2 regions of the Jeotgalibacillus sp. 10bf12 genome follow, and region 2 is predicted to be linked to the other one. Evidence: a T-box and tRNA genes for the amino acid it is inferred to sense, from the RefSeq annotation. Region 2 holds a T-box; the other holds one or more tRNA genes.
What was found. A T-box is a leader RNA that pairs with one kind of tRNA and senses whether it is charged. The one in region 2 lies ahead of tyrS (tyrosine--tRNA ligase), so its partner is inferred to be a tRNA-Tyr.

Region 1 (15,191 bases), 1.1 Mb from region 2:
AGGATACCGAACGTATAAGGCTTATACACCCGCTCCGTCCATTTATGACCATCACGTCCGTAGACACCGATATTAATAGAAGGAATATTCAGCTCCCTGATCAGATGAATCGGTACCGGATAAAGATCCTGCATTCTTGGAATATTTCTCTTCAGCATCTCAATGGCTTCTTCTGATTCGTGAAGAGAGAGAAAGCTCCCATCAGCTAAATACGGAAAAAATCGTTTAGTGACAAACTCCTCCCCTTCAGCTTCAGCTGTTTCCTTTAAGTGTTTCTCAAGCTTTTGCATAATGTCTGTTCCGTGCTCATTTTTATTACTTAAATAATTGTGCGGCAGGAACGGCGGCGCAAAGAACATTAACACACGCGGTGTCTTTTCAGGGTCAAGCTGCTGCAGCTTCTCAGCAAGTGCAAATGCAGCTTCACGCTTATCTTTCCCCTTAAATTTTTTCACCACTTCATTTAAAGGACCTTCTACATCGATCCCCTGGGCCCTCAAAGATGATTCAAGCTCACTGAATGTACTGACATCCATCTGAAAATTCCAGTCACTTGGCGGGAAGCCATGCTTCTTTCTGAAGTCGCTGTACTTCCGCGTACTTTCTCGGCTGATTTCATAAACCGCTTCAATCGCAATTTTCCGGAGCTTCTCCATTACATCCTGAGCTGTCTGTTCGAATACAAAATAGTTAAAGTATAAATGCGCACTGATCGCTGTCTGCACATTGTAATCTTTTTTATCGTCTTTAAAATGAAGACATGCCGGTGGCAGCACATATTCACCATCCAGATCTTCTGCCAGATCAATATTCTGATTGATCCTTCTGTTCAGCTCAGCACCAATACGTGTTGGATCTATTGAAGTGAGAACATCCCCAACGTGCGCCTCCCGTCCGTAAATATAAAAGCATGGAAGCACTTTACCTGCTGCACCAGTATAAATATATTTCGTTCGGTCACCATCATACATCGGTGCGATAAAGTCATTATTGATCGCTGCTACATAGTCAAATTGCTTTTCTTTCTTCATTTTTGCAAGCTCTTGAAGCGCTCCAAGCATGCCTGCATGTTCGCTTTCTTCATCCGGGTTAAATAGAAACAGTAAATTGCCATCACGTTCCTCTTCAGAAAACTGAAGCAGATTGACAAGATGCACTGCCGCTCCGCTTTGCATATCAAGCGATCCTCTGCCAAAGAGCCATTCTCCTGATGTTGCCTCCTGCCGTACACGATAGTCTCCAGGGAAATCCTTAAAAAACCCCTCAAGCTTGTCAGGATCATGTGCCATGTTCTGCAGTGAACCAAAATCCTCTGTCCCTACTGTATCAATGTGGCTATGAAATAAAACGGTTTTATCAGATTTTCCCGGCAGCATGGCCCAGACGTTTTTCCTTTGAAAAGGGTCATCTTTAATCTGCTGAATCCAGACGTGCTCCGGATGATCTTTAAAATATGGAAATGAACGAATCCATTCATATATTTTTTCGACTTTATGTACTTCTCCGGGTGTTCCTGTATAGCTTTTCATTTCAATGAGCTTTCTTGTGATCAATTCAGCCTGCTCAGGAGCAGATAAATGCTGGATTTCGTGATACATCTCATAACCCCCTGCTGTCTTTTCATTCATCTTAATGGATCGGCGCTATGATTGAAAGCAGATGACTGTAAAATCATGTGCAAAATCCCAACACAAAAATTTTCTACAAAGAATTCTTTAAAAGGGGTTGTAACAACCAATATAAACGAATATTATATAACTTGTGCATAAAAACGTTCGTATTTTTAACAAAGGACTGATTTGATGTTTCGCTTTCATTTAAAAGAAAATAACACCACTGTCAAAACGGAGTTGCTGGCAGGTTTCACAACATTTATGACAATGGTTTATATTGTTGTTGTCAATCCGATTATCTTATCAAGTGCAGGTGTACCATTTGACCAGGTATTCCTCGCTACGATTATTGCAACTGTCATCGGAACACTCTGGATGGCACTGATGGCCAATTATCCGATTGCAATCGCACCCGGCATGGGGTTAAATGCATATTTTGCCTTTTCAGTAGTAGGCACCAATACAAACATCACCTATGAAGTAGCTTTTGCAGCGGTATTTGTTGCAGGTGTACTCTTCACCGTTCTTTCATTGACGTCATTCAGAAAAAAACTGATTGAAGCGATTCCCGACAACCTGAAGCACGGAATCACTGCCGGAATCGGATTGTTTATCGCTTTTATCGGGATGAGAATGACCGGTATTATTGTTGCTCACCCGGATAATCTTGTTGCATTGGGTGACCTTCATTCGGCCCCGGTGATATTAGCGTTTGCGGGCCTTGCTGTCACGTTGATTCTAATGGCGCTGAATGTAAACGGCGCACTGTTTATTGGTATGATTTTCACCGGAGCAGTTGCTTACTTCACGGGTCAGCTTCAGTTTGATGGAGTTTTAGCGATTCCGAGCCTTCCTGAAGGAATCATCATTTCAAATCCGATTGCAGCATTTGGCGATGTCATTCAGTATGGACTATTCGCTGTGGTCTTTTCATTCCTGCTTGTTACGATTTTTGATACAACCGGCACAATGATCGGTGTTGCACAACAGGCCGGGCTGATGAAGGGGAAAACAATGCCGCGCGCAAGACAGGCACTGCTGGCTGATTCGATTGCTGCTACAGCAGGCGCGATGGTCGGGACAAGTCCGACATCTGCTTATATTGAATCGTCTTCAGGTGTCGCAGCAGGTGGACGTACGGGACTGACAACCGTTACCGTGGCAGGATTATTTATTGTTGCTGCTTTTTTCGGACCTTTAGTTGGTGCGGTTTCCGGGGTCGCAGCGATTACAGCTCCTGCACTGATTATTGTCGGAAGCCTGATGATGAGCAGTATCTCACATATAAAATGGGGAGAGATTGATGAAGCTTTCCCTGCATTCCTGATTATTTTAAGTATGCCGCTGACATCCAGTATCGCAACAGGGATTGCGCTTGGATTTATTTCCTACCCGATTTTAAAGGTTGTGAAGGGGAAATGGAGAGAGGTTCATTTTCTTGTGTATCTGTTTGCTATTTTATTTGCTTATCAGCTGGTGTTTTTACCGCATTAACAGAAAGGAAGGTAGCGCTAAATTTAGTGCTACCTTCCTTTCTGTTTAACTACACATTCAGCTTCTTGCTTAAAAAGTACTTCAGTGCATCCAGTACTTCGGTTTTTCTTCTGACGATAAAGGTTCTGATATCTTCCTGTTCAGATTTTGCAAAGACCGACATAAGGGAAGACTGGCGGTGATACTGGCTGACTTCACCGTAGCCAAGCATGTTGCAGTGTTCTGCGAGCTGCTTGATCAGTGGCAGACATCTTTCATTATCTGACGTCAGATTATCACCATCTGAAATATGAAAAGCGTAAATATTATATCTTTCAACAGGATAATCATTTTCAATGATCTCAATCGCTTTCCGATAAGCAGAGGAGCAGATTGTACCGCCACTTTCACCTTTTGTAAAAAAGGTATCTTCTTCCACTTCTTTTGCCTCTGTATGGTGCGATACAAATCTGATTTCCACGTGTGAATAATGCAGCTTTAAAAATTTGACCAGCCAGAAAAAGAAGCTTCTTGCAATATACTTTTCAAACATGCCCATCGATCCACTTGTATCCATCATCGCGATTACAGCTGCTTTTGATTCCTTTTCTTTTGTTTCAGTCCAAGTTTTGTAACGGATGTCTTCAGGCAGAATCGGGTGAAATCCTGCTTCCCCGTTCATTGCATTTCGCTTGAATGCAGTCATCATGGTCTTCTTTTTATCAATATTACCTGTCAGACCTTTTGTTCTGATATCGGTGAACTGAATGCCTTCTTTTGCAGCGTCAACTTCTTCTTTTTGTTTAAAATCAGGAAGCTCGAGCTGGCTGAATAAAGCTGTTTCAATATCTTCAATCGATACTTCTGCTTCTACATAATCTTCTCCCGGATCAGACCCCGCCTGTTTGCCGCTTTCCTTACCGGACCTTGCGATAACATCCCCTGCTTCACTATCGCCATCGCCCTGTCCAATGTGCTTCTTTTTTGAATGATCATAACGAATTTTATATTCATCCAGTGAACGGACCGGAATCTTCACAACTTTTTTCCCGTCTGACATAATGACATTTTCTTCAGTGATCAGCTCAGGCAGCCTGTCTTTAATGGCCTGCTGAATCTTCCGGCTGTGCCTCACCTGATCCTCCTGGCCCTGCTGATGCAGGGACCAGTCTTCTTTCGATACGATAGAACCCTGCATAACTGCCTCCACCCTTTTCCTTTTCTTCATTGTATGAAAGAACCCTCAGATTATTTCATCAGATTTCAAGAAAAAGAGTCGAAAAGAAAAAGACCTGGCAATTCAGGTCTTTTAAATGCTTTTTTCTTCGGCTGTAGAACGTGATGCGTCCAGCAGCAGAATCACAGCTGTTACAACGTGCATCACAAACCCGAGGAACGGTATAACACCGACAACTGAAGTCACAATCCCAAAAATGCTTCCTGTTTTGGAGGTGTACTCGCGTGCTGCAAATACAAGCGTGACAATGTGAAGAGCAAGCATGATTCCGAGCGGTGCCCATGAAGTACCGAATATAATGATTCCGCCTAAGATCGGAATCGCAAAAAACGCTTCAAGTCCACCTGTGATCCATTTCATCGTTGTGGAAATTCTCATTTAACATCCAGTCCTTTCTTCATTTACTTATCATATATGGCATAATGGCTGTTTTCAATTCATACCTCTTATACGTATATCATCAGAAAAAGTTTCAAAAAAAATAACCAGTTTTTTATGACTGGTTATTTTAAGACTTTTCTTCATATTGAATTGGATCCGAAAGCTTCTTACTCGACTTCAACTCCCCGCCTGACCGGATTTTCTCCATCTGCTTTCCAAGCATCACAAGCTCTTCCATTGTGCTCGCCATACTCCCATTTACCGGCTCAAGCTCTTTAAAATACTCTCTGCCTGGCATGAAAAATCCCCTCCGAATTTTTTTCAATTGTATCATTGTTTGAAAATTCGGTCAAATTAAGAAAAACAGAGATGAGCATTTGAGCGTGTACACGTTGGACATAGTGTCTGCGCTTTAGCGTTCGAATCATTAAAAAGGTCATCGATATAATTTGAGAGGTGATAGATAAAAGTCAAAAGCTCATTTATATATCTGGCAGCTGCGCTGCAGAAGTTGAATAAACCGGATTGCTGATCTAATCATAGCAAAAGGTCATAGATAAACCCCAAAAGCCGATCGAAAACTCCAGTATCCGCCATAACCGTCCCAGCCGCTTGCCGACAGCTCTAAATCATCCTATCCTGCTTCGACTCTTAAACCCGCTCTCAGCCATAAAAAAAGAAGAGGCAACTTACTCCTCTTCTTCATATTGCTCAGTACCGGGCTCCCGGTGCTTTTTCAATTGTTCATTTGTGCGCATTTTTTCCATCTGGCGGCCAAGCTGATCCATCTCTTCAAGATCATTTGCCATGGAGCTGTTATCGGGTACATCATTTTTATCATGTTCATGTTTCTTTGTCATGTCAATTCACCTCTACTGTGAATATACCCTGCATTCACAGCTGAAAAACGTTACCTGTTCAGGAGAGAACCGACGTAACGCAGCAGGTCATTAGCACTGACAGAGTTATAACCGTATTCATCTATCAGCCTTGCAATGACTTCATTCATCTTTTTCAACTGAAGTTCATCAGGTGTTTTGGAAGACGTTGTAATCTTCACAACATCCTTCAGATCAGAAAACAGCTTTTTCTGAATCGCTTCTTTTAACCGGCTGTGCGATTGATAATCGAACCGCTTGCCTTTCCTTGCAAAGGCTGAAATTCTGATCAGGATCTCTTCCCGGAATGCTTTTTTCGCATTCTCAGACACGCCGATCTGCTCTTCAATTGAACGCATCAGCCTTTCATCAGGATGCATCTCTTCCCCGGTTAAAGGATCTTTTAATTTTGATTTATGACAATAGGACTCAACATTATCCAGGTAGTTATCCATCAGTGTCTTAGCGGATTCTTCATAGGAATAAACAAATGCTTTCTGCACTTCTTTTTTAGCCAGATCATCAAACTCTTTTCTTGCGAGTGAAATACATGTTAAATAATGTTCCCGGCTCTCTTTTGAAATAGACGCATGCTGGTCAAATCCTTCTTTTAAGGATCTTAGTACATCTAGCGCATTAATCGAACTGAGTTCTTTTTTGATAATCGTTGAAGAGATCCGGTTCAGGACATAGCGGGGATCAATCCCTTCCATCCCTTCACCTGAGTGCTCCCGCTTCAGCTCTTCGACATCTGATTCTCCAAACCCTTCAACTGACTCCCCGTCATACATTTTCATTTTATTGATCAGATTGATGTCTTTGCGCTTTGGTTCCTTCAATCGTGTTAAAACGGTAAATACAGCTGCTGTGCGCAGCGTGTGCGGTGCAATATGAACATCTGCCACATCACTTTGCGAGATCAGTTTCTCATAAATTTTCTCCTCTTCAGACACCCTGAGATTATAAGGCATCGGCATTACAATCATTCTGGAGTGAAGCGCCTCATTCTTCTTATTTGCAATAAATGAGCGGTATTCAGTTTCATTGGTATGTGCAACAATCATTTCATCAGCTGAGATCAATGCAAACCGTCCCGCTTTAAAATTTCCTTCCTGCGTCAGAGAAAGCAAATGCCACAGAAACTTTTCATCGCATTTCAGCATTTCCTGAAATTCCATCAGCCCTCTATTTGCCTTATTTAACTCCCCGTCAAACCGGTATGCCCGCGGGTCTGATTCAGAGCCATACTCAGCGATTGTAGAAAAGTCCAGACTGCCTGTCAGATCAGCAATGTCCTGCGACTTCGGATCAGATGGACTGAATGTGCCGATACCGGTCCGCTTATCTTCTGAGAAAAACACCCGCTCAACCGGAACATCTTCAATTCTATTCCCAAATTCCTTTTCAAGTCTCATCATATTTAACGGTGATAAATGCCCCTCTATCCGTACACCATATTCCTTAAAGAAATCATCACGCAGTGCTTCCGGAATCAAATGCAGTGGATCTTCGTGCATTGGACAACCTTTAATTGCATATACAGCCCCGCGATCCGTTCGCGTATATTGTTCAAGCCCTCTTTTTAAAAGCGTGACAAGAGTTGATTTTCCACCGCTTACAGGTCCCATTAATAATAGAATCCTCTTTTTCACATCAAGTCTTCTGGCTGCCGGATGAAAATATTCCTCCACAAGCCGCTCAAGTGCTTCTTCAAGTCCAAATAAATGACGATTAAAAAAACGGTAGCTTTTCCTGCCGTTAATGTTCTCTGTACCTGCATCTTTGATCATATTATAAATGCGCGAATGTGCAGACTGCGCAACCCAGGGTTTATCTTTTAGCATCATTAAATAATCAGAGAAGGTCCCTTCCCATTTAAGCATCGATTCTTCAAGCTGATAGTCTGCCACCCGTTTTAACATATCCATCTGATTCTCCCCCTCTTCGCCTTCATATAAAACGGTATGCAGCACACCCTGTATTCATGAACAATGCTAAATGAAATCTGCTAATTCACATGTCAGTCATTTCTTTATTGTGGGGATTCATGTATAATTAAAAGTATATGAAATTGATTCACACTTTTTCTCCGGGAGGTATTTGAAATGGGTACAGTACTGATTTTAGGTATTTGTGTAGCATTCCTTGCAGCGATCTTTGCAGCTGGTTATAACGATAAGCCGGGCAAAACTAAAAAAAACTAAAAAAAGCTGCCGATGCAGCTTTTTTTAGTTACTTCTTTGCAAAGTTTTTCTCTTCTACAAATTCTTTCATATACATCCGGTTCTTTTTTTGAAGCATTTGTGCCATCTGTTCTGTCCATTTATCACTTCTTTTTCCTGAAGTACGCTCATGGTAATAGGCTGAGATCGCCTCATTATATTCATCCATTTCCTGCTTTACTGTATCTTCCTGATGTCTATAGCTGTTTTCATGATAAATAGACTGAAACGGCATTCTTGGTTTAACAGCTGTCTCCTGATCCGGTACACCGACTGTCAGACCAAACAGCGGAATCACATGTTCCGGTGTTTCAAGCAGTTCTGATACTTCCGGCAGGTTATTTCGAAGTCCTCCGATATAACAAATGCCAAGCCCCATTGATTCAGCCGCAACTGCTGCATTTTGTGCAGCTAGAGATGCATCAATAACAGAGACCATAAACTTTTCCATGGAAGTAATTGAATCATCTACATCTGCATTTTCCCACTTGCCGATTAATGAATGTCTGTATAAATCCGCACAGAATACAAAAAAGTGCCCGCTGTCAGCTACATAATCCTGACCGCCTGCAAGTTCAGCGAGCTTTTTCTTTTTCTCCGGGTCCGTTACACCAATAATTGAATATGCCTGGATAAAGCTTGATGTAGAAGCCATCTGAGCAGCTTCAACGATCATCTGAATTTGTTCAGGTGACAGCTTTTCGTCTTTAAATTTTCTGACTGACCGGTGATTCAACAATGTTTCAATTGTCTGATTCATACTTTTATCCACCTTTCTATGTCTAACTGTTTTTAAGTGTAGCGTTTTATTAGTCAGACCTTCAAATTTTAAGCATTAAAAAAGGATGAGAGTGAGATCTCATCCTTTCTTTATAACCGTTTCGCTGCACTATATGTGCTTTTAATACTCAGAAGTTTTTTCCAAACATATATTACAAGGTTACTTTACCCAAGTGAAGGATAGTTCTGCTGTCTTAACGCTTCGTATACAAGAATGGCTGCTGTATTCGACAGATTCAATGAACGCACATGTTCATTCATCGGAATACGCAGGGCACGGTCTTTATTATTTTCAATCACGTCATCAGGCAGGCCTGACGTTTCACGTCCGAAAATAAAATAAAAATCCTTCTCCATATCACTGTAATCAAAAGTTGAATGCGGCTGTTTTCCATACTTCGTCAGATAGAAGTAATCCCCGCCTTCACTTGCCTGATAAAAGTCTTCTAGTGACTCATGGTAATGAATATCAACATGCTGCCAATAATCAAGACCTGCACGTTTCAGCATTTTATCGTCTGTAGAAAAGCCAAGCGGCTTAATTAAATGTAATGATGTACCAGTCGCTGCACATGTACGTGCAATGTTACCTGTATTAGCAGGAATCTCCGGCTGGAATAGTACAACGTGTAATCCCAATGTCTTCACCTCATCATGTATTTCGGCTGAGCCATTATCTATTCTATCATGAAAGGTGAAAAAAATAATACCTGATCGATGGAGAATAAGCTGCTGAATCACTATATGTCCAAAGCCTTCTCCGGCTATCGTTTGTATGTGCATTAACATAAGGTACACCCTGGTCTAAATATGTCACAATGGCCGTATGATCAATTCGTCCGTCACCTGCAAAATCATAACAAATGACATCACCAATCTGAAGCATCGAAGCATCTGGCACTCTCTCAGCTGCTTCTTCCAAAAACCAGCGCATTGAATGTGCAACGGCCCAACTGAGACTCCATTGTCCTCCCTGAAGCCACCACCCATTATATCGGTCAGGGTACCCTCTCATCACAAGACCCCCGGCAAGCAGACATTGAGATACAAAGTTCGTACAGTCTACCGGGAAAGCAGGAAATGCAGGATTTCTCCTATCCCACCATTCTTCAGCGTAGGCAGCGGCAAGTGCGCCATTATACATCCCTTCACACCTTTCATTTACAAAGTGATAAGCCTTTTTCGATCTCTTTTAACACCTCTTCATCCTGTTCAACTTCTTTTTGCTTCAACAGCATCTGTTCAGCTTCTTCCCCGCCGATCTTACCTGCTGCCCATGCTGCTGTCCCTCTCATAACCGGGCGCACATCATGCTGCATCACTTCAAAAATAGAAGGGAGTGCTGAAGCTTCCTTAAAATGAGCAAGTCCAATCAGCGCATTACGCTGTATCGGCTTTTTACCTCTCCATGAACCCGACACATGACCATACTGCTCTTTAAATTCCCTGTTGCTGATTGACAATAGCGGCTCAAGAAGTGGCTTAGCAATCTCCGGATCAGGCTCAAACTCTGGATGAATATGCATATCAATCCCTTTATTTTTAGGACATACTGTCTGACACGTATCACATCCATAAAGTCTATTCCCAATTTTAGAGCGATATTCGTCAGGGAGAAAGTCCTTCGTCTGCGTCAAGAATGCGATACACTTTTTTGCATCAAGCTGTCCTCCCTGCACCAGTGCACCGGTCGGACACACATCCACGCATAAATTACAATCGCCGCACTGATCCTCCATCGGTTCATCCGGGCTGAAAGGGATATTTGTAATCATTTCACCTAAATAAACATAAGAACCAAACTCCGGCGTGATAATGGAACAGTTTTTAGCGCTCCAGCCGATGCCTGCCCTCTCAGCAACGGCACGGTCCACAAGCTCTCCCGTATCAACCATCGACTTCATTCTCGCATCAGGCACTCTCTCCTGTATAAACTGCTCAAGGCGCTCAAGCGCTTTTCTTAAAACCGTGTGATAATCCTCTCCCCACGATGCTCTTGCGAAAACCCCTCTGCGCTCTCCTTTTTTACTTCTCGGAGCATCCTTCATTTTAGAAGGATAAGCAAGTGCAATCGATATAATTGATTTAGGTTCATGCATTAATAATGAAGGGGTTACACGCTTTTCGATATCCTTTTCCTCAAAACCTGACTGATAATTGAGTGCTTCCTGTCTCATCAGCCGTCCTTTCAGATCAGAAAAGAAACCTGCGCTTGTAAAGCCGATTTTATCAATGCCCAGTTCATCAATGTGATCAATAATTTCCTGTTTCAGCGTATCATAATTCATTCTAATCCCCCTTTCTATATGGAAATGTTAAACTGAATGCATACAAAAGGAGTTGACCACCGTATGGAAGTTTCAGTTCATTCATCACTATCATCTTATTCATTTGGCATTATTCATTATCGAAACGTCACCGTCAGTGAATCACCTCAGATGCTAAAAGGGCGGCTCCAACTGTTTCAGGAATCACTATTTTTTGACCTGAAGGATAAGAAGCCGGCAGACTTTGAAGGCATAGCTGAATGGAGACAATTGTTTAAGCATTTCGGTAAAGATCCTAACCGATACAGACCAAGTACCGAAGCTCTTCTCAGAAGAATTTCAAAACAAAATTATCTGCCGAGTGCTAATTCAGCAGTTGATCTGAATAACTTCTTTTCCCTGCAGTACGAAACGCCGCTAGGCATATACGATGCTGAAAAGATCAGCGGACCAGTTGAGATCAGGGTCGGCAGCAAACATCAGCAATTTGAAGGCTTAAACGGCAGAGAAAACTCTGCTGAAAACCTGGTTATCGCTGCTGATGATCATGGGCCATTCGGCAGTCCAAGCGTTGATTCAATCAGAACTGCAGTAAGCAGGGATACAACTGAAGCATTACACATTGTCTACTTCAGACCCTCACTGCCAACTGAGGATCAGGAAAAGCTGCTTGATTCGTTAAAGCATATGTTTATCCAGGTAAATGGAGGTACTGCAACATCACAAATTATTTAAATATATTATATCATCCGGACACGATCGATCAAAAAGCCTCATCATATATGAGGCTTTTATATTTATTTAAATACATAGACCTGTTAAAGCAGACCGCTGATTTACGGTCCGAAGTATACTCCAAGTGGCCCGGCGGTGAGCCAAGAGGCTTCATCCCTCCCAGCCACTGGAGACACTGCCTTCCTAAACAGTCTCTTTAACATAGTTAAAGACACAAAAAAACGCACCGCTTCGTTTTAGTTAAACGAAACACTGCGTTGGTTATGTATGTTGGAGCGGGTGATGAGAATCGAACTCACGACATCAGCTTGGAAGGCTGAGGTTTTACCACTAAACTACACCCGCGTATGCTGGTACCGATGGCCGGGATCGAACCGGCACTCCCGAAGGAACACGATTTTGAGTCGTGCGCGTCTGCCAATTCCGCCACATCGGCATGATAGTATGAATCTTATCATACGCATGTACGTATTACAAATCACAATTATTTAAAATATTTGGAGGCGGTAACCGGACTCGAACCGGTGATAAGGGTTTTGCAGACCCGTGCCTTACCACTTGGCTATACCGCCGAAAATAAAAATGGAGCGGAAGACGAGATTCGAACTCGCGACCCCCACCTTGGCAAGGTGGTGTTCTACCACTGAACTACTCCCGCAAAAAATGGCTGGGCTAGCTGGATTCGAACCAACGCATGACGGAGTCAAAGTCCGTTGCCTTACCGCTTGGCTATAGCCCAATATATGGGGCGACTGATGGGAATCGAACCCACGAATGCCGGAACCACAATCCGGTGCGTTAACCACTTCGCCACAATCGCCGTAATGAAATTTTTAAAATTGGCAGGGGCAGTAGGAATCGAACCCACACCGGAGGTTTTGGAGACCTCTGTTCTACCTTTAAACTATGCCCCTATGAATGGTGGAGGGGGGCAGATTCGAACTGCCGAACCCGAAGGAGCGGATTTACAGTCCGCCGCGTTTAGCCACTTCGCTACCCCTCCATATAAAATTAAAACTGGTGCCGGCAAGAGGACTTGAACCCCCAACCTACTGATTACAAGTCAGTTGCTCTACCAGTTGAGCTACACCGGCAATACATGGTGGCTTTGGACGGAATCGAACCGCCGACACATGGATTTTCAGTCCATTGCTCTACCAACTGAGCTACAAAGCCAAATATTTAAGCATTTTCTATCTTACTATGTAAATAATTATTTTTCAACCATCAGTTGAAAATGGCGGTCCCGACCGGGATCGAACCGGCGATCTCCTGCGTGACAGGCAGGCATGTTAACCGCTACACCACGGGACCAAAGGTAATTGCGGGGGCAGGATTTGAACCTGCGACCTTCGGGTTATGAGCCCGACGAGCTACCGAACTGCTCCACCCCGCGACGATATAAAGTTAGAAAGAATGGTGGAGAATGACGGGCTCGAACCGCCGACCCTCTGCTTGTAAGGCAGATGCTCTCCCAGCTGAGCTAATTCTCCATGGGAATAAATTTTAAATGGTGACCCGTACGGGATTCGAACCCGTGTTACCGCCGTGAAAGGGCGGTGTCTTAACCGCTTGACCAACGGGCCAGTATGCAATGGCGGAGAGCAAGGGATTCGAACCCTTGAGACAGCGGTAGCCGCCTACACGATTTCCAATCGTGCTCCTTCGACCTCTCGGACAGCTCTCCATGGCTCCACAGGTAGGACTCGAACCTACGACCGATCGGTTAACAGCCGATTGCTCTACCACTGAGCTACTGTGGAATATTGCCTAGCGACGTCCTACTCTCACAGGGGGAAACCCCCAACTACCATCGGCGCTGAAGAGCTTAACTTCCGTGTTCGGCATGGGAACGGGTGTGACCTCTTCGCTATCATCACTAGACTATATCGCAACTCGGCGACAAGTACTATCATAACACTTTTCGAAGGCAAATGCAACACTTTTTTTCGCGCCTTCAAAACTGGATACGTTCATCAAAGTAAGAGATTTTCCGAGAATCAACCTTAGTCCAGTTTCAGCTCCTAGCTTTTCGGCTGCTTCACCCTGCCTGTTTGAGACTAACGTCTCACCCATTCAGGCTTCCACCAGCTCTCAAAGCTGACCAGTCGCTTCCACTTTCTTATATTTGGTTAAGTCCTCGATCGATTAGTATTCGTCAGCTGCACATGTCACCATGCTTCCACCTCGAACCTATCTACCTGATCATCTTTCAGGGATCTTACCACTTGCGTGTGGGAAATCTCATCTTGAGGGGGGCTTCATGCTTAGATGCTTTCAGCACTTATCCCGTCCGCACATAGCTACCCAGCGATGCCATTGGCATGACAACTGGTACACCAGCGGTGCGTCCATCCCGGTCCTCTCGTACTAAGGACAGCTCCTCTCAAATTTCCTGCGCCCACGACGGATAGGGACCGAACTGTCTCACGACGTTCTGAACCCAGCTCGCGTACCGCTTTAATGGGCGAACAGCCCAACCCTTGGGACCGACTACAGCCCCAGGATGCGATGAGCCGACATCGAGGTGCCAAACCTCCCCGTCGATGTGGACTCTTGGGGGAGATAAGCCTGTTATCCCCGGGGTAGCTTTTATCCGTTGAGCGATGGCCCTTCCATGCGGAACCACCGGATCACTAAGCCCGTCTTTCGACCCTGCTCGACTTGTAGGTCTCGCAGTCAAGCTCCCTTATGCCTTTACACTCTTCGAATGATTTCCAACCATTCTGAGGGAACCTTTGGGCGCCTCCGTTACTCTTTAGGAGGCGACCGCCCCAGTCAAACTGCCTGCCTGACACTGTCTCCCGGCCCGATAAGGGCCCGGGTTAGAAGTTCAACACAGCGGGGTAGTATCCCACCAATGCCTCCACCGAAGCTGGCGCTCCGGTTTCTAAGGCTCCTACCTATCCTGTACAAGCTGTGCCAAAATTCAATATCAGGCTGCAGTAAAGCTCCACGGGGTCTTTCCGTCCTGTCGCGGGTAACCTGCATCTTCACAGGTACTATAATTTCACCGAGTCTCTCGTTGAGACAGTGCCCAGATCGTTGCACCTTTCGTGCGGGTCGGAACTTACCCGACAAGGAATTTCGCTACCTTAGGACCGTTATAGTTACGGCCGCCGTTTACTGGGGCTTCAATCGCACACCTTCGCTTGCGCTAAGCACTCCTCTTAACCTTCCAGCACCGGGCAGGTGTCAGCCCCTATACTTCACCTTACGGTTTCGCAGAGACCTGTGTTTTTGCTAAACAGTCGCCTGGGCCTATTCACTGCGGCTCTCTCGGGCTTGCACCCTAATAGAGCACCCCTTCTCCCGAAGTTACGGGGTCATTTTGCCGAGTTCCTTAACGAGAGTTCACTCGCTCACCTTAGGATTCTCTCCTCGCCTACCTGTGTCGGTTTGCGGTACGGGCACCTTGCATCTCGCTAGAGGCTTTTCTTGGCAGTGTGGAATCAAAGACTTCGGTACTAATTTCCCTCGTCATCACAGCTCAGCTTACGCGGAAACGGGATTTACCTCATTTCCTGCCTAACTGCTTAAACACGCGCAACCAACGGCGTGCTCTCCTATCCTCCTGCGTCCCCCCATTACTCAAACGATGTGTT
Region 2 (15,191 bases):
GGCCAGTTCCTCTCCACCCCACCTTGCAGCAACACTGTGATCGTTTTGATACGACATCAAGTGTTTTGCAACCTGAATAATCACCTGATCACCTACCTGATGGCCATGAGTGTCATTTACCTGTTTAAAATCGTCTATATCAATCAGGATAAATACACCGTGATGATCCCTGGTCATCGAGTGCTCCACAAACTGGTCCAGATAGTGCCTTGCGTAAAGACCTGTCATGTGATCACGGTTGATCATTTCTTCCATTTCCATTCGCAGCATGGCATTTACAAGGGCCAGAGCTGAGTGATGGACAATCGATTTAAAAAGCTTGTACATTTCAAAAGAGAACGCATAGGAATCCCTGTGCAGTACGATACAAAAGCCTTTTACCTGGTCATGATGAATCATTGGCACTGCAATTAATGAACGGTATCCCGCCTCTAACTCACAGTCAGACATGTATACACCATCTGTACCCTCTAAAAGCTGCTGTTTCACGTTTTCAATGTAAACCCGGCCCGCTTCCGTCTCAAAAAATGCTGTACTACCTTCAACAACTCTCCATTGTTCATCATCAACCCAGATAAAACCAGTTTCATCCGGGTTTAATGCTTTTTGAATCTGCACTGTCAACACACTCATCATGTCTTTCATCTTAAGATTTGCATTCAACTCATGTGACAGGTCATTAATTAGTTTTAAATCATTAATCAGCTGCCTCGATTGCATATAAAGCTTTGCATTCTCAAGCGCATGACCTGCAGTGGTTGAAAGCACTTTGATAAATTCGACTTCGTGTTTTTTTAGTGGTTTTTCAGTTTTCCCCTCCGTTTTCAGTAAACCGTATACACCCTGTTTACCTTTTAACGGAGAATACATAATGGTTCGATTCCCCTGATCATCAATGGTTACTTCAGAAGAAACAAATGCATGTATAAGCGCCTCGTTATCAGATTGATAATCCAGATATTCAATTGGTAGACCCTTTTCCACACCCTGATCATCTGAAAGAATTAATGTGAATTTATAATGATAAAACGTGTTCTTTAATGAATGAATGATTTTTGCAAGCACCTGGGACACATTCATATGCGAATTAAATGCCTTTGTGACATCAAAAAGTTCATGATATCTTTTTCTCTCTTCAGCTGTAATCAACATTCTTCTGACATTCTGATAGAGAACTGCAGTATCACAGGCTAAAAAGGAAACCATTACAGTATCTTTTGTCCATACAGCTTCAGGCTTGGGTCTGATTGCAATAACGCCCATCAGATCGGATTTTTCATAACACGGGATTAAAATATCCCCCTGCTTTAAAAATGCCTGATTATCTTTTAAAATATGGTACGGCTGATCCTTAAGATGGCTCATAATGCTTTTATCTAATGGTTCCTCTTTTGTCAGCGTTTCATCATATTTATATAATTGTGTGCCGTCCTTATATAGATAAAAGGTTTCTTCTACGTCAAAATGTTCTTTTAAAAGGTCCGATAACTGACGATACCAGTGTCTGATGGAACTCTCACTCGACATTGAATGTGCCAGAATATCAAATACCCCAGCCTTATAACGGTCCATAAACGGTTTCAGCGAATCCATTTTTTCACCTTCGTCTCTTATGTATTAAATATAACTGCTTCATTATATATTTTTCAGATATTTACAAATATTAATTATAGCATAATGCAACTTATTTACTACACTCACAACTCTCTTTTCGTAACAGACTTTTCAGCAATTATTTCCGCAGAAAATGCCATTGTCCTTATATAAACCCTGCTTAGGTATGTCTTGTTTTGTCTTTTGATCTTGTTATAATCTGATCATGTATTTCACCAGTAGTGGTTGACAGAAAGCTTTATAAATTGTATGATGTTCTTTGTGTAAAATAATGCAGCCTTTTGTGAACACATGAATGTCTCATTTTGTTCCTATTGTTTGTAGGTGCATCGCGTAACCCCTGCTGCAGGGCGATGGTGCAAGATAACAAAATGGGTATTGATGGTTTATCACATGGTTTTTATTTTACAACAAAATAAAAACACAAGGAGGAGTCAAATTATGGCTCGTTATACAGGTCCATCTTGGAAACTGTCTCGTCGTCTTGGTGTTTCACTAAGCGGCACTGGTAAAGAATTAGAAAAGCGTCCTTACGCTCCGGGTCCTCACGGTCCTACTCAGCGTAAAAAACTATCTGAATATGGTCTTCAGCTTCAAGAGAAGCAGAAGCTTCGTCACACTTACGGCGTAACTGAGCGTCAGTTCCGTAACCTATTCGACAAAGCAGGTAAACTACCTGGCCGTCATGGTGATAACTTCATGATCCTTCTTGAAGCTCGTCTTGACAACCTAGTATACCGTCTTGGTCTTGCTCGTACTCGTCGTCAGGCGCGTCAGCTTGTAAACCACGGTCACATTCTAGTTGATGGTTCACGCGTTGACATTCCGTCATACAGCGTTAAGCCAGGACAATCAATCAGCCTTCGTGAAAAGTCACAGAAGCTGAATATCGTTCAGGAAGCAATTGAGCTTAACAGCTTCACTCCTGAATATGTATCTTTCGATGCTGATAAGCTTGAAGGTTCATTCACTCGCTTCCCAGAGCGTAACGAATTAGCTGCTGATATCAACGAAGCACTAATCGTAGAATTCTACTCTCGTTAATTCTGAAAGACCGGGATTAACAAACATAAAGCCCCTGAAATGTGTAACAGCATTTCAGGGGCTTTTCTGATTGTCTAAACCGGGCGGGCTGGTGGACTCCGGATACTGCTGCGAAATAATAATGAGCCATCAAACATTTCCAGGCTACTTATGTTAATATGATGTAGCGTAAAATATCACCCTTAGGAGTGAACATAGTGGATAAGAAAGATGTAGCAAATATTCGTAAACAATTAAAAACAGATAATGACCTGCTCAGGATTTCAGATATATTTAATGTGTATATTATGAAGGAATCGACAGATATTTATCACTATCAAAGGCAGCCTTTTGAAATGCTGGACAGTGATCAGCAGGAACTGTTTATGAATAATTTTAAAAAAGTACTCACCGGTCAAATGAATGAGAAGCTATTCGAACTAAAGTTCAAGCGTGATGCTGAAAACAGCAGTCAGCTGATTTTACATAAAGGGTTACTGGGTGAAGGAGAAGACTGGCAGGAACAGATGCTTCAGATGACAGAAAAAATGATTCAGAACCCTTTCGAAAAGGATATCGTCATTACCTTTATCCGCGGTGAATATATGAAGCCGACAAAAAAGCGGAGTGAAGAATCTGAAGAAAGCAGCCGCGATACCGTATACTCCCATCCGTTTACTCTATGTACTATTAATAAAACAGAAGAGCCGAAAAAAGAAATTCAGTTTGATTATATCGAAAAAGAATTTAAATATAAGGTCGAAGTCGATCCTGTTATAGATTTGAAAAATCCAATGACCGGCTTTTTATTCCCGTGTATTACAAACCACGCTTCTGACGTGAATCATGTATTATACGCAGCGCCAAAAGCAAATGAACCGGATTTTCATTTTATAGAAGAGGTATTGAACGGAGAAGAAATCATGACTGCGCAGGAAGATAAAGCAGTATTTGAAGAAGTAATTAAAAGCGTCGTCGGTGACCGTCTTTCCCCTTCTACGCTTGCAAAAGTATATAGTGAAATCAACACAACAATTGAAGAGAACGAAGAAGACGAGCCGCCAAAGCTTGATTATAAGGATGTTGAACGCGTACTGACAAACAGCGGTGAAAAGGTTGAAGGAGATAAGGTAAAAGAAGCCTTCCAGCTGATCACTGATAATGAAGGATATGAATTAAAAGCCGGCAGTATTGTGCCGAAATACAAAACAAAGTCGATTAAAATCCAGACCATGATCGCAAATATTTCCATCAGCCCGCAGGATCTTCAATATGTCAGACAGGTCAATTATAAAGGAAAGCGATGTATTATGATTGAGATTGAGGAAGATGCAGAGATTGACGGGTTTAAGATGCTGCCTGAAGCGTTTGGAGAAGAATAATAGAGAATTGAAAAATCCCGCAAAAATGCGGGATTTCTTTATTTTTTCTTTAAAGGTGTGACAGCAGGACCTTCCAGTACAGCACCGTCAAATGAGAATCTCGACCCGTGGCACGGGCAGTCCCATGAACGTTCATCCTGATTCCACGCACATTCACAGCCCATATGCGTACATGTAATATCCACTTTATGAAGCTTACCTTCTTCATCCCGATAGGCTCCGGTTTTGCCGCTGTTGTCTTTAATAATTCCGCCTTCCCCGCTTAGGATATCTTCCTCTGTTTTGCCAGGGCTTTTCAGCTTTCCTTTAACAAGCTCTGCTCCTACATTGGCATTCTCACTGACAAAGGTACCGATAGATGAGGATACATCGTGATCAGCAGGGTTGAACAGTTCCTGAAAACGATTATGTTTATGGGTAATTAAATCTTTAATCACATGTGCAGCCGCTGTTCCACCTGTCATGCCCCATTTCCTAAAACCTGTTGCAATGTATATGTGGTCATGATGACCTGTCACAAGCCCCGCGTATGGAATCCCGCTCACTGTATATAAATCCTGTGAAGACCATCTGTATTTAAAGTCCGTTACACCGAATTTTGCTTTGGCAAATGACTCCAATCGCTGATATCTGCTGCCTTCAATATCATTTTGACCGGTCTTATGACCTTCCCCTCCTATGATTAATAGCTTCTGTCCATCCTTATAAGGAGTCGTTCTGATCGATTTCGTCGGATGTTCAGCGCTGATATACATGCCTTCTGCAAAGGAATCATCCACGATCGCGGCTGAGGTATAAGAGCGTTCAGGTTTGAGCCTGGAAAAATAGAGACCTTTAAAATCAACAAAAGGAAAGTGAGTCGCTGCAATCAATTTTTTTGCTTTAATTACGTACCCATCTTCAGTTGTAGCTTCTACCCCATTACTGTGTTCATCAGCATCGAGTAATCTGGTTTTTTCATAAATTTTTCCTCCGAGCTTGATATATTCACCCAACAGCGCTTTTAAATATTTGACCGGGTGAAATTGAAACTGATTCGGCATTTTTAAAACTGCTGCTGCACCGATATCATAAGGCATTTCATCTGTGAATTCCCCATCGATGCCAAGTGTCTGATAAGCTTTCCATTCCTTTTCAAGCTGTTCCGGCTGATCAATCGTGTAGATACCTGCTTCCTGGATACTGAAATCACAGTCAATCCCGTGCTCACTGATCTGCTGCTTCATCCAGTTCATTGCTTCTGTATTTGCATCGTAATACAGCTTTGCTTTTTCCTTTCCATGTTGAGAAAGAAATTGATCATATACCATTCCATGCTGAGCTGTTACTTTTGCCGTTGTATAGCCTGTTGTGCCCTGCAATACCCGGTTTGCATCTGCAATTGTTACTTTAAATCCTTCTTTCACCAGCAGCAGCCCTGCTGTGATACCGGCCATTCCGGCTCCTGCAATCAGAATATCTGTCTCATGGTTGTCAGTAAGCTTTTCTGCATCAGGTACGCCGTCTTCGAGCCAGTATGACTGATTGATAATATATTGATCGATAAATGATTCTCCCATTTAAAACCCTCCTTTATTCAATAGTACTAACATTTCCTTCCACTTGGTTTTTTAAACAATGGTCCTATCAAATACTGGCTGCTGATTTCCGCTTCAGGGGTACGCTTTCTGTCGCCGGGCGGTGAGCCCGCAGGCTTCGCCATGCCTGGTCTCACACGTCCCTTCCTGCCAATGGAGCCGCCCCCTGCAGCGAGAATCAGCAGCTGTGCGAATATTAAATTTTCAATTCATATTTATATTAATCAAAAATAAAAAGCACCCGATTTTTAATCGGATGCTTTTAAGGGTTATGCGTATTGAATCATAAAGTATTTTTTCTTACCACGGCGGATGATGGTGAATGCGTTGTCGAGTCTGACTGAGGCGTCAAGATCAAAACCTAGGTCCTGTACTCTTTCACCATTAATGTATACTGCACCATTTGTGACGTCTTCACGTGCCTGACGTTTTGAAGATGAGATTTTGGCATCTACCAGTACGTCAACCAGGTTAATGGATTTTCCTTCTTCTATCTGATGAGTCGGTACATCTTTGAATCCTTCTCGGATCTCAGCACTGCTCAGTGATTTCAGATCTCCGCTGAATAGCGCTGCTGTAATTCTTTTTGCCTGATCGAGTGCATCTTCACCGTGGATCATTTTTGTCATTTCTTCAGCAAGTGCTTTTTGAGCGGCACGCAGATGCGGTTCTTCCTGTACTGCTTTTTCAAGTCCTTCAATCGTTTCTTTATCAAGGAACGTGAAGAACTTCAGGTATTTTACGACATCAGCATCAGTTGTGTTGATCCAGAACTGGTAAAACTCATAAGGTGACGTCTTCTCAGCATCAAGCCATACCGCTCCACCTTCTGTTTTACCGAACTTGGTACCGTCAGCTTTAGTTACGAGCGGAATTGTCATACCAAAAGCTTTTGCATCTTCATCATTCATTTTACGGATCATCTCTAGACCCGTTGTAATATTCCCCCACTGATCACTGCCGCCGATCTGCAGCTTACAGTTAAACTCTTTGTATAAATGGTTAAAATCCATTGCCTGAAGGATTGTGTAAGTGAATTCCGTGTATGAAATACCTGTTTCAAGACGTGATGAAATCGTATCTTTTGCAAGCATGTAGTTCACACCAATATGTTTTCCGTAATCACGCAGGAATGTAATCATGTCAATTTGACCGATCCAGTCCATGTTGTTTACCATAATTGCTTTATTGTCACCTTCAGCAGTATAGAGTTTTTCAAGCTGCTTCTTAATGGCTTCAACATTATACTCAACCTGCTCACGTGTCTGAAGCTGACGTTCTTCTTTCTTTCCGCTTGGATCTCCGATTTGGCCGGTCGCTCCGCCTACCAGTACGACCGGACGGTGACCGTACTCCTGAAATCTTTTCATCGTTAAGAATGGCAGCAGGTGACCGATATGCAGACTGTCTGCTGTCGGGTCGGCTCCACAGTATAGTGATACTGATTCCTTTTCAAGCAGTTCCTTCATACCTGCTTCATCCGTCTGCTGATAAATAATACCGCGCCACTGTAAATCCTGTAATAAGTCCATGTTGTTTCCTCCTTCAGTCAATTCGATCAAACAAAAAACGCATAAAAAATCCCTTGCAATTTATGCAGGGACGCTTCTATGCGTGGTACCACCCAGCTTAAGAAGAGATGTTCTCTTCCTCACTTCATTGATATAACGGATCACTCCGGTTTCCCAGCTAAGGGAGAACTGCTCCAAGAATGTAATTCGATCACCTGTCGTAGCGGTTTGCAGCAACCACCGCTTCTCTGAATGTACGGATCAGGATCTCTACTTCGTTCTTTTCGAGGCATTTACATATGTGCTTTAATAAAGATAGTTTTAGCACAAATAAATTTCATCTGTCAAGTAGTTGTTTGACTCTCTCAATCTCTTTAAATTTACATTTCAGCTTTATAAAATATGTTATAATCGTAAGGATGCTGCAAGGAGGATGATCTATATTGTCAGACCAAAATAAATCATTTCGTGAGCGGATTGCCGGACTGAGCGAAGCCTCGAACCGGATCGGATTGCCACGGAAGCTGCATACGTCGTACCAGGTTTTCTGGAACTTATTATTATTACTTTTAATTTTCATTGTAATAGGTGCCGCATTTGCCGGTGGCGTGGGTGCAGGATACTTTGCTTCTCTTGTAAAAGATGAAGAGGTCCAGTCACAAGAGTCACTAGAACAAAATATTTATAATTATACCGAAACATCAGATCTGTATTTTGCAAATGATGTCTATCTCGGAAAGATCAGAACCGACCTTGAGAGAGATGAAGTTGCACTTGAAGATGTTTCCCCAATGCTGATTGATGCAGTGATCGCAACTGAGGATGAGTACTTTATGGAGCATGATGGCGTTGTGCCAAAAGCAATCATGCGTGCGATTTTTCAGGAAGTGACAAATGCTGCCAACCAGACTGGTGGTAGTACATTAACACAGCAGCTGATTAAAAATCAGGTGCTGACAAATGAAGTTTCTTTTGATCGTAAAGCAAAAGAAATTCTGCTCGCACTCAGAGTTGAAAGATTCTTTGAAAAAGACGAGATTCTGGAAGCTTACCTGAATGTTGCTGATATGGGTAGAAATGCTTCCGGTCGTAATATTGCCGGCGTTCAGACGGCTGCACAGGGACTGTTTGGTGTTAACGCAAGCGAATTAACATTACCGCAGGCTGCATTTATTGCTGGACTCCCGCAGGCACCCTTTGGTTATACACCATTTACAAATGGTGGTGAATTAAAGGAAGATGCCGGCTTGCAGCCTGGACGCGAACGTAAGAATGAAGTACTTTCACGTATGCTCAGAGACGGAGCGATTACACAGGAAGAGCACGATGAGGCCGTAGCATATGATTTAACACAGGATTTTGTGGAACCAAGGTCAGGTGCACTTGAACGTTATCCATATGTGACAGAAGAACTTGAGCGCCGTGCACAGGATATCCTGATGTATATGCTCGCTGAAAAAGACGGTTATTCTGAAGCGCAGGTTGACGCAAGTCAGACGCTTTTCGAGAAGTATTCTGTATTAGCCGCAAGAGACATGCGTCAGAACGGTTACCAGATACACTCAACGATTGATAAAGAAGTCTATGACAAGATGGAAGAAGTCAAAAATAATTACACACGTTTCGATGTTGAAAGAGAAGGCGAAGAATGGGACGCTGAAGAAGGACGCTTTGTACCTGTCATGGAACAGGAACAGGTCGGAACGGTTCTGATGGAGAATGCGACTGGAAAGATCATCAGCTTTACAGGTGGCCGTGATCATGAGAGAAACAGCCTTAATCATGCCACACAGTCATTCAGATCAAGTGGATCAACGATTAAGCCTTTAGCTGTATATGCTCCAGCGATTGAATATGGATTGATTGGTGCCGGGTCTCCATTAGCGGACGTTGCATTTACAGGTCCTGGCGGATGGTCACCGAATAACTTCGTTGTTGGGAGAGAATACGGATTAATTCCTGCAAGAACAGCTCTTGCTGCATCGCATAACTTATCTGCTGCAAGATTATACGGAAGAATGCTGCAGACTGGTTATAATCCGGGAGAATTTCTTGAAGTTGTAGATCCACAGGGAATCGATGACGTAGAATACAGCTATCCCGCATTTTCACTTGGTGGTATGGAAAGAGGAATCACAGTTGAAGAAAACGTTTCTGCCTATGCTGCAATCGCAAACTATGGTCAGTACAATGAACCATATATGATCGAAAGAATCGTTGACAGAGATGGAAATGTTGTATTCGAACATGAATCTGAATCTAAAGAAATGTTCTCAGCTGCAACTTCGTATGTGACCCTCGATATGATGAGAGACACTTTAACGTCGATCGGATCCGGACGAACTGCACCGGGATATCTGAATTTTTCTACTGACTGGGCCGGTAAATCCGGAACGTCTCAGGACACGAAAGACAACTGGTTTATCGCTGCTAATCCTGAAGTAACATTTGGATTATGGCTTGGGTATGATACTCCAAAAACGTTAAGAGATCAAAGCTCAGTCCGCGCAATAAACCTTTGGGCATTCATGATGAATAGCGTAAACGAAGTCAGAACAGAAATGATTGATCCGGAATACAGCTTCCAGCAGCCTGAAGGCGTTGTAAGCCGGTCATTCTGTACGTTTACAGGATTACCAGCAGGCCAGGCATGTTCTGCTGCTGGATTAGTCACATCCGACTTGTTTACAACGGCATGGAGTCCTTCCGGGGAAGAAGCCGGACTTGAGACTTCTAAATATGTTACAAGAAATGGTCAGCGTTATATTGCGCTTGATTCAACACCGGATGAGTTTTCATCTACCGGTGCGATCTTAAGCCCTGACTTTGCTGATGAAATGTTATTCCCTTATGGTGGAGATGCTTCTAAATTATTCCCTGAGAATAACAGTTTCTTCGATAACATGCTTGTCGCTGATAACACATTAAATGATGATGGGTCAAATCCATCACCAGTTACTGCAAGCACATCAGGCACTACACTCAGCTGGACAAATTCCGGCAGTGGAGATGTAATTGGGTATCGGATTTATTCAGGATCAAGAGTCGTCACCATCAGTCAGTATGATGATAACAATTCTAAGACACTTCCTGCCGGAACTTATGAAGTTGTGGCAGTTGATGTAGCAGGCAAAGAATCTGCAAGATCAAATGAAGTGAGAATTGGTGCTGAACCGGATCCAGAACCTGCCGAACCTGCTGAACCGGAAGATAACAGTAATGAAAACAGTGGCAATACAAACAGCAATGGTAACGGAAACGGTAATAGTAATGGTAACAGCGGTGGCAATGGGGGTGGAAGTACTCCTCCGGCTGAGGAAGAAGAACCTCCTGCTGAAGAGGAACCTCCTGCTGAAGAAGAGCCTCCGGCTGAGGAAGAACCTCCGGCTGAGGAAGAAGAACCTCCTGCCGATGAAGAACCTCCGGCTGAAGAGGATCCTGAAGAAGAGGATCCTGAAGAAGGAAACTAAGGTAAACAATACGTGAACCAGGATTGCACCAGCAATCCTGGTTTTTTCATATAAAAGATCCGTCCTGTTAACAGAACGGATCTTTTACTCTATTAATCTTCCATTGTTGATAAATCGCCAGTTGGCAGATCAAGTTCCCATGCTTTTAATACGCGACGCATAATCTTACCGCTCCGTGTCTTAGGCAACTTATCTTTAAACTCAATTTCTCTCGGCGCTGCATGCGCAGAAAGACCTTTTTTAACGTGTTGTCTGATTTCTTCCTTCAATTCATCACTAGCTTCATAGCCTTCACGAAGCGCAATGAACGCTTTAATAATTTCACCACGTACCGGGTCAGGTTTTCCGATCACGCCTGCTTCAGCGATCGCTGGGTGTTCTACAAGCTTACTTTCTACTTCGAACGGCCCCACACGTTCACCTGAAGTCATAATCACATCGTCAATTCTGCCCTGGAACCAGAAGTATCCATCTTCGTCCTGATAAGCAGAATCCCCTGATACATACCAGTCACCCGGCATGAAATAAGATTCATACTTTTCTTTATTGTTCCAGATGGTATTCATCATGGATGGCCAGCCTTTTTTAAGCGCCAGGTTCCCCATGCGATTAGGTGGCAGCTTGTTACCCTGGTCATCTACAATTGCTGCTTCTACGCCTGGTACAGGTCTACCCATCGATCCCGGGCGGATTTCCATTGCCGGATAATTACAGATCATCTGTCCACCGGTTTCAGTCATCCACCATGTGTCATGAATACGATGATTAAATACCTTCATACCCCATCTGATTACTTCCGGATTAAGCGGCTCTCCAACGCTCAGTACGTGACGGAGGTTAGAAAAGTCATATTTTTTAACCAGCTCATCCCCTGCTCCCATCAACATACGGAATGCTGTCGGAGCACTGTACCACACTGTAACTTCATAGTCTTCAAGTGTCTGATACCACGCCTCAGGGCTGAAGCGGCCCCCCACGATCACAGAGGTTGTTCCAGTGAGCCACGGTCCAAAGATACCGTAAGATGTTCCTGTTACCCAGCCCGGGTCAGCAGTACACCAGTAAATGTCATTGTCTTTTAAATCAAGCACCCATCTTGCAGTCTGATAATGCTGCAGCATCGCACGCTGTACGTGCAGCACCCCTTTTGGTTTACCTGTTGAACCTGATGTATAATGCAGAATCAATCCATCATCATGTTCAAGCCACTCAATATCAAATGAACGGGGAGCCTCACTGAAATGTTGATTGAAATCGATGTATTTACCTTCTTCATTCACGTCATCGCCAACAACGACCACATGCTTCAGGTCAGGCAGTTCGTCCACCGGAATTCTATCAAGCAGTTCAGGTGTTGTAATAATTGCTTTTGCCCCGCTATCTTCAAGACGGTCTCTGACTGCTCCTTCCATAAACGCTTCAAAGAGCGGGCCGACAATGGCACCGATTTTAAGTGCGCCGAGCAGTGCAAAATACAGTTCAGGAGATCTTGGCATAAAGATAAATACTCTGTCTCCTTTTTCGATATCCGCCTGGCTTTTCAGTACATTTGCTGCCTTATTCGTCATTTCTTTCATTTCTCTGAACGTATATTTTTCATTTCGATTAGCATCGCGATAATACAATGCGATTTTGTTCTTTTTATCCCCTTCAGCATGACGGTCGATTGCTTCATACGCCATATTGATCTTGCCTGTATGATGCCATGAAAATTCCTTTTCTACCTCACTCCAGTCGAATGTCTCAACTGCAGATTCATAGTTTTGAAGATTGTAATCTCCTTTAACTGCTGGTAGCGCTTCCAATTTCATATTATCTTCCCCCTATGTACAAGTTCTTTTACAGTATAGTACACTTCCAATATTATCTCAATTTTTTTAATATTCACTTTTACAAATTCTTCTTTCACAATACTACGGTAAAGCTGGCTGATGCTTCCCGCTCCAGAGAGACGCTTTCCGCGGACGAATAGTCAAGCCTCCTTGAGCATAAAACTATTGCTCTGCGTGGTATTTCGCGATCGTTTTTTCACACGATTCGCCCTTCTCCGCTCTAATTATCAGCTGAGAAAAAACAAAAGCAGGCACGCTCGAAAAAGCAATAACCAATTCTCTTCTCCTTTTTGTTGAAAGCGCTTTTATAATTAGGGTATGCTGTATAGTAGGACTACTATGAAATGTAGGTGACAGCAAATGGACCATCCGAAAATTTACAATGCAAAAGAACTGAAAACAGCAAAAGGTGCGATTATGATTGAAGGACCAGTTTCAAAGGATCAACTCGCATCAATGGAATTTCACGAAGACCTCGTTGCGTTCAGGGTACCTGAGCAGCAGCATAAAGCACTGATTGAAATTGCAGGATTACCTGAAGGCAGAATTATCATTGCAAGGGATCATAATACAATTGTTGGTTATGTAACTTACCTCTATCCTGACCCGCTCGAAAGATGGTCTCAGGGAAAAATGGATGATCTGATTGAACTCGGTGCGATTGAAGTGATTCCAAAATACCGTGGGGCTTCTGTAGGTAAAAATCTGCTCAGGGTTTCAATGATGGATGATGCAATGGAAGATTATATCGTGATTACAACTGAATATTACTGGCACTGGGATTTAAAAGGAACCGGTCTTAATGTATGGGACTACCGAAAAATAATGGAAAAAATGATGAATGCCGGCGGGCTTGAATATTATGCCACGGATGATCCTGAAATCAGCTCTCACCCTGCAAACTGTCTGATGGCCCGGATTGGCAAACGTGTGGATCCTGAATCTATACAAAAGTTTGATCAGCTCAGATTCATGAATCGATTTATGTACTAGGAGGAATGACCAGTGATCATTGAAGATATGATGGTGCGTGATGTACATACACTTGCGCCGGACGCTACCTTAAGTGAAGCGATTGAATTGATGAGCAATGAAAAAGTCCGGCATCTTCCTGTAACGGATGTGACCGGAAAAGTTGTAGGCATCATCACCGACAGAGATATTAAAGAATTCTCACCCTCTCCTTTTCAGACAGCAGACAGTAAAGCACTTTATGAGACTAAGCTGCTTGATATTATGACAACACCAGTCATAACAGGGCATCCACTTGATTTTGTTGAAGAAGTAGCGGTTACATTTATGGAGGAAAAAATCGGCTGTCTGCCGATCGTCAGTGAAGATAAATTGGTCGGAATGATTACTGAAACAGATATCCTTCATACGCTTGTTCAATTAACCGGAGCAACACAGCCCGGCTCTCAGATTGAGGTGAAAGTCCCGAATAAACAGGGCATGCTGTATGAGGTTGCAGGTATTATCCGTAAAAATCATTCCAATATTCATTCAGTGCTGGTCTATCCGGACCGGCAAGATGAAAAGTATAAAGTGTTAGTATTCCGCGTACAAACAATGAATCCAATGTCCGTCATTGAAGATTTACGCGAAGAAGGGCATGAAGTTTTATGGCCAAACCTTCCAAGTTCTCCACTGTAGAAAAAGATGCAGTTTTTATCTATTCTGATGATCTATTAAACTATCGTTTTTCTGAAGATCATCCATTTAATCAGAAAAGACTGCAGCTGACACTTGATTTGTTAAAATTTTCAGGGGCTATTTCTGATTCGGACATTATCCCGCCCCGATTAGCAACCGATGAAGAGCTGGCACTGGTTCATGATTCATCTTATATTGAAGCGGTCAAACTGGCTGGTAAAGGTGAATTACCGAGAGAAAAAGCAGAGAATTTCGGACTTGGTACGGAAGATACACCTGTTTTTAAGGATATGCATGAGGCAAGTGCCAGACTGGTCGGTGGTACGCTAACTGCCGTTGATATGGTCATGGAAGGAAAAGCGCTGCATGCACTAAACCTTGGCGGCGGATTGCATCATGGATTCAGAGGAAAAGCTTCAGGATTTTGCATTTACAATGACAGCTCAGTGGCAATCCGTTATATGCAGGAAAAATACAATGCCAGAGTTCTCTATGTTGATACTGATGCCCACCATGGGGACGGTGTACAGTGGTCTTTCTACGATGACCCTACCTCCTGTACGTTATCTTTGCATGAGACCGGGCGATATCTGTTCCCTGGCACAGGTGCTGTAAATGAGCGTGGACACGGAAAAGGTTATGGATGTGCGTTTAATATTCCATTGGATGCTTTTACTGAAGATGATTCTTTCCTTGCAGCATATGAGCGTTCTTTCAGGGAAGTCATTGAGTTCTTTAAGCCTGATGTGATCCTGACGCAGAACGGTGCAGATGCACATTGCCTTGACCCTCTGACTCATTTGTCTTCCACGATGAGAATATACGAAGAAATACCTAAGCTTGCTCATGAATTGGCACATGAGTATTGCGATGGAAAATGGATTGCTGTAGGTGGTGGCGGGTATGACATCTGGCGTGTTGTGCCAAGGGCATGGTCACGGGTTTGGATGGAAATGAGCGGAAATTATCCTGATTCAGGAACGCTCCCCGAAGAATGGATTGAAAAGTGGCAAGGTGCTTCACCTGTTCCATTAATCAAAACATGGCGTGATCCTGAAGGCGTTTATAAAGCCATACCACGTAAAAAAGAAATTAGTGAAAAGAATGCCCAGACAGTAGAAAAGGCATT

Region 1: it encodes a tRNA-Tyr, which carries the amino acid that the T-box ahead of tyrS (tyrosine--tRNA ligase) is inferred to sense. The anticodon was not compared.

The regions. Positions count from the first base shown of each region.
Region 1 is NZ_CP200276.1:1,896,807-1,911,997, reverse strand. It holds gene DH10bf12_RS09995 (M20/M25/M40 family metallo-hydrolase) at 1-1,598, opposite strand, end outside; gene DH10bf12_RS09990 (NCS2 family permease) at 1,803-3,107, shown strand; gene yhbH (sporulation protein YhbH) at 3,157-4,314, opposite strand; gene DH10bf12_RS09980 (hypothetical protein) at 4,396-4,701, opposite strand; gene DH10bf12_RS09975 (hypothetical protein) at 4,832-5,002, opposite strand; gene DH10bf12_RS09970 (hypothetical protein) at 5,394-5,564, opposite strand; gene DH10bf12_RS09965 (PrkA family serine protein kinase) at 5,615-7,510, opposite strand; gene nfsA (oxygen-insensitive NADPH nitroreductase) at 7,815-8,564, opposite strand; gene trmL (tRNA (uridine(34)/cytosine(34)/5-carboxymethylaminomethyluridine(34)-2'-O)-methyltransferase TrmL) at 8,750-9,223, opposite strand; gene DH10bf12_RS09950 (amidase domain-containing protein) at 9,270-9,728, opposite strand; gene queG (tRNA epoxyqueuosine(34) reductase QueG) at 9,742-10,872, opposite strand; gene DH10bf12_RS09940 (B3/B4 domain-containing protein) at 10,936-11,586, shown strand; tRNA gene DH10bf12_RS09935 (tRNA-Gly) at 11,858-11,931, opposite strand; tRNA gene DH10bf12_RS09930 (tRNA-Leu) at 11,938-12,022, opposite strand; tRNA gene DH10bf12_RS09925 (tRNA-Cys) at 12,085-12,158, opposite strand; tRNA gene DH10bf12_RS09920 (tRNA-Gly) at 12,170-12,244, opposite strand; tRNA gene DH10bf12_RS09915 (tRNA-Gln) at 12,251-12,325, opposite strand; tRNA gene DH10bf12_RS09910 (tRNA-His) at 12,331-12,406, opposite strand; tRNA gene DH10bf12_RS09905 (tRNA-Trp) at 12,427-12,500, opposite strand; tRNA gene DH10bf12_RS09900 (tRNA-Tyr) at 12,506-12,589, opposite strand; tRNA gene DH10bf12_RS09895 (tRNA-Thr) at 12,605-12,680, opposite strand; tRNA gene DH10bf12_RS09890 (tRNA-Phe) at 12,687-12,762, opposite strand; tRNA gene DH10bf12_RS09885 (tRNA-Asp) at 12,825-12,900, opposite strand; tRNA gene DH10bf12_RS09880 (tRNA-Met) at 12,909-12,982, opposite strand; tRNA gene DH10bf12_RS09875 (tRNA-Val) at 13,004-13,079, opposite strand; tRNA gene DH10bf12_RS09870 (tRNA-Glu) at 13,098-13,172, opposite strand; tRNA gene DH10bf12_RS09865 (tRNA-Ser) at 13,182-13,273, opposite strand; tRNA gene DH10bf12_RS09860 (tRNA-Asn) at 13,275-13,349, opposite strand; rRNA gene rrf (5S ribosomal RNA) at 13,355-13,470, opposite strand; rRNA gene DH10bf12_RS09850 (23S ribosomal RNA) at 13,715-15,191, opposite strand, start outside.
Region 2 is NZ_CP200276.1:3,025,033-3,040,223, forward strand. It holds gene DH10bf12_RS15780 (sensor domain-containing diguanylate cyclase) at 1-1,593, opposite strand, end outside; gene rpsD (30S ribosomal protein S4) at 2,056-2,658, shown strand; gene DH10bf12_RS15790 (DUF4317 domain-containing protein) at 2,856-4,019, shown strand; gene DH10bf12_RS15795 (FAD-dependent oxidoreductase) at 4,058-5,578, opposite strand; gene tyrS (tyrosine--tRNA ligase) at 5,866-7,128, opposite strand; T-box leader at 7,192-7,404, opposite strand; gene DH10bf12_RS15805 (transglycosylase domain-containing protein) at 7,593-10,577, shown strand; gene acsA (acetate--CoA ligase) at 10,670-12,388, opposite strand; gene DH10bf12_RS15815 (GNAT family N-acetyltransferase) at 12,770-13,402, shown strand; gene DH10bf12_RS15820 (acetoin utilization AcuB family protein) at 13,415-14,062, shown strand; gene DH10bf12_RS15825 (acetoin utilization protein AcuC) at 14,032-15,191, shown strand, end outside.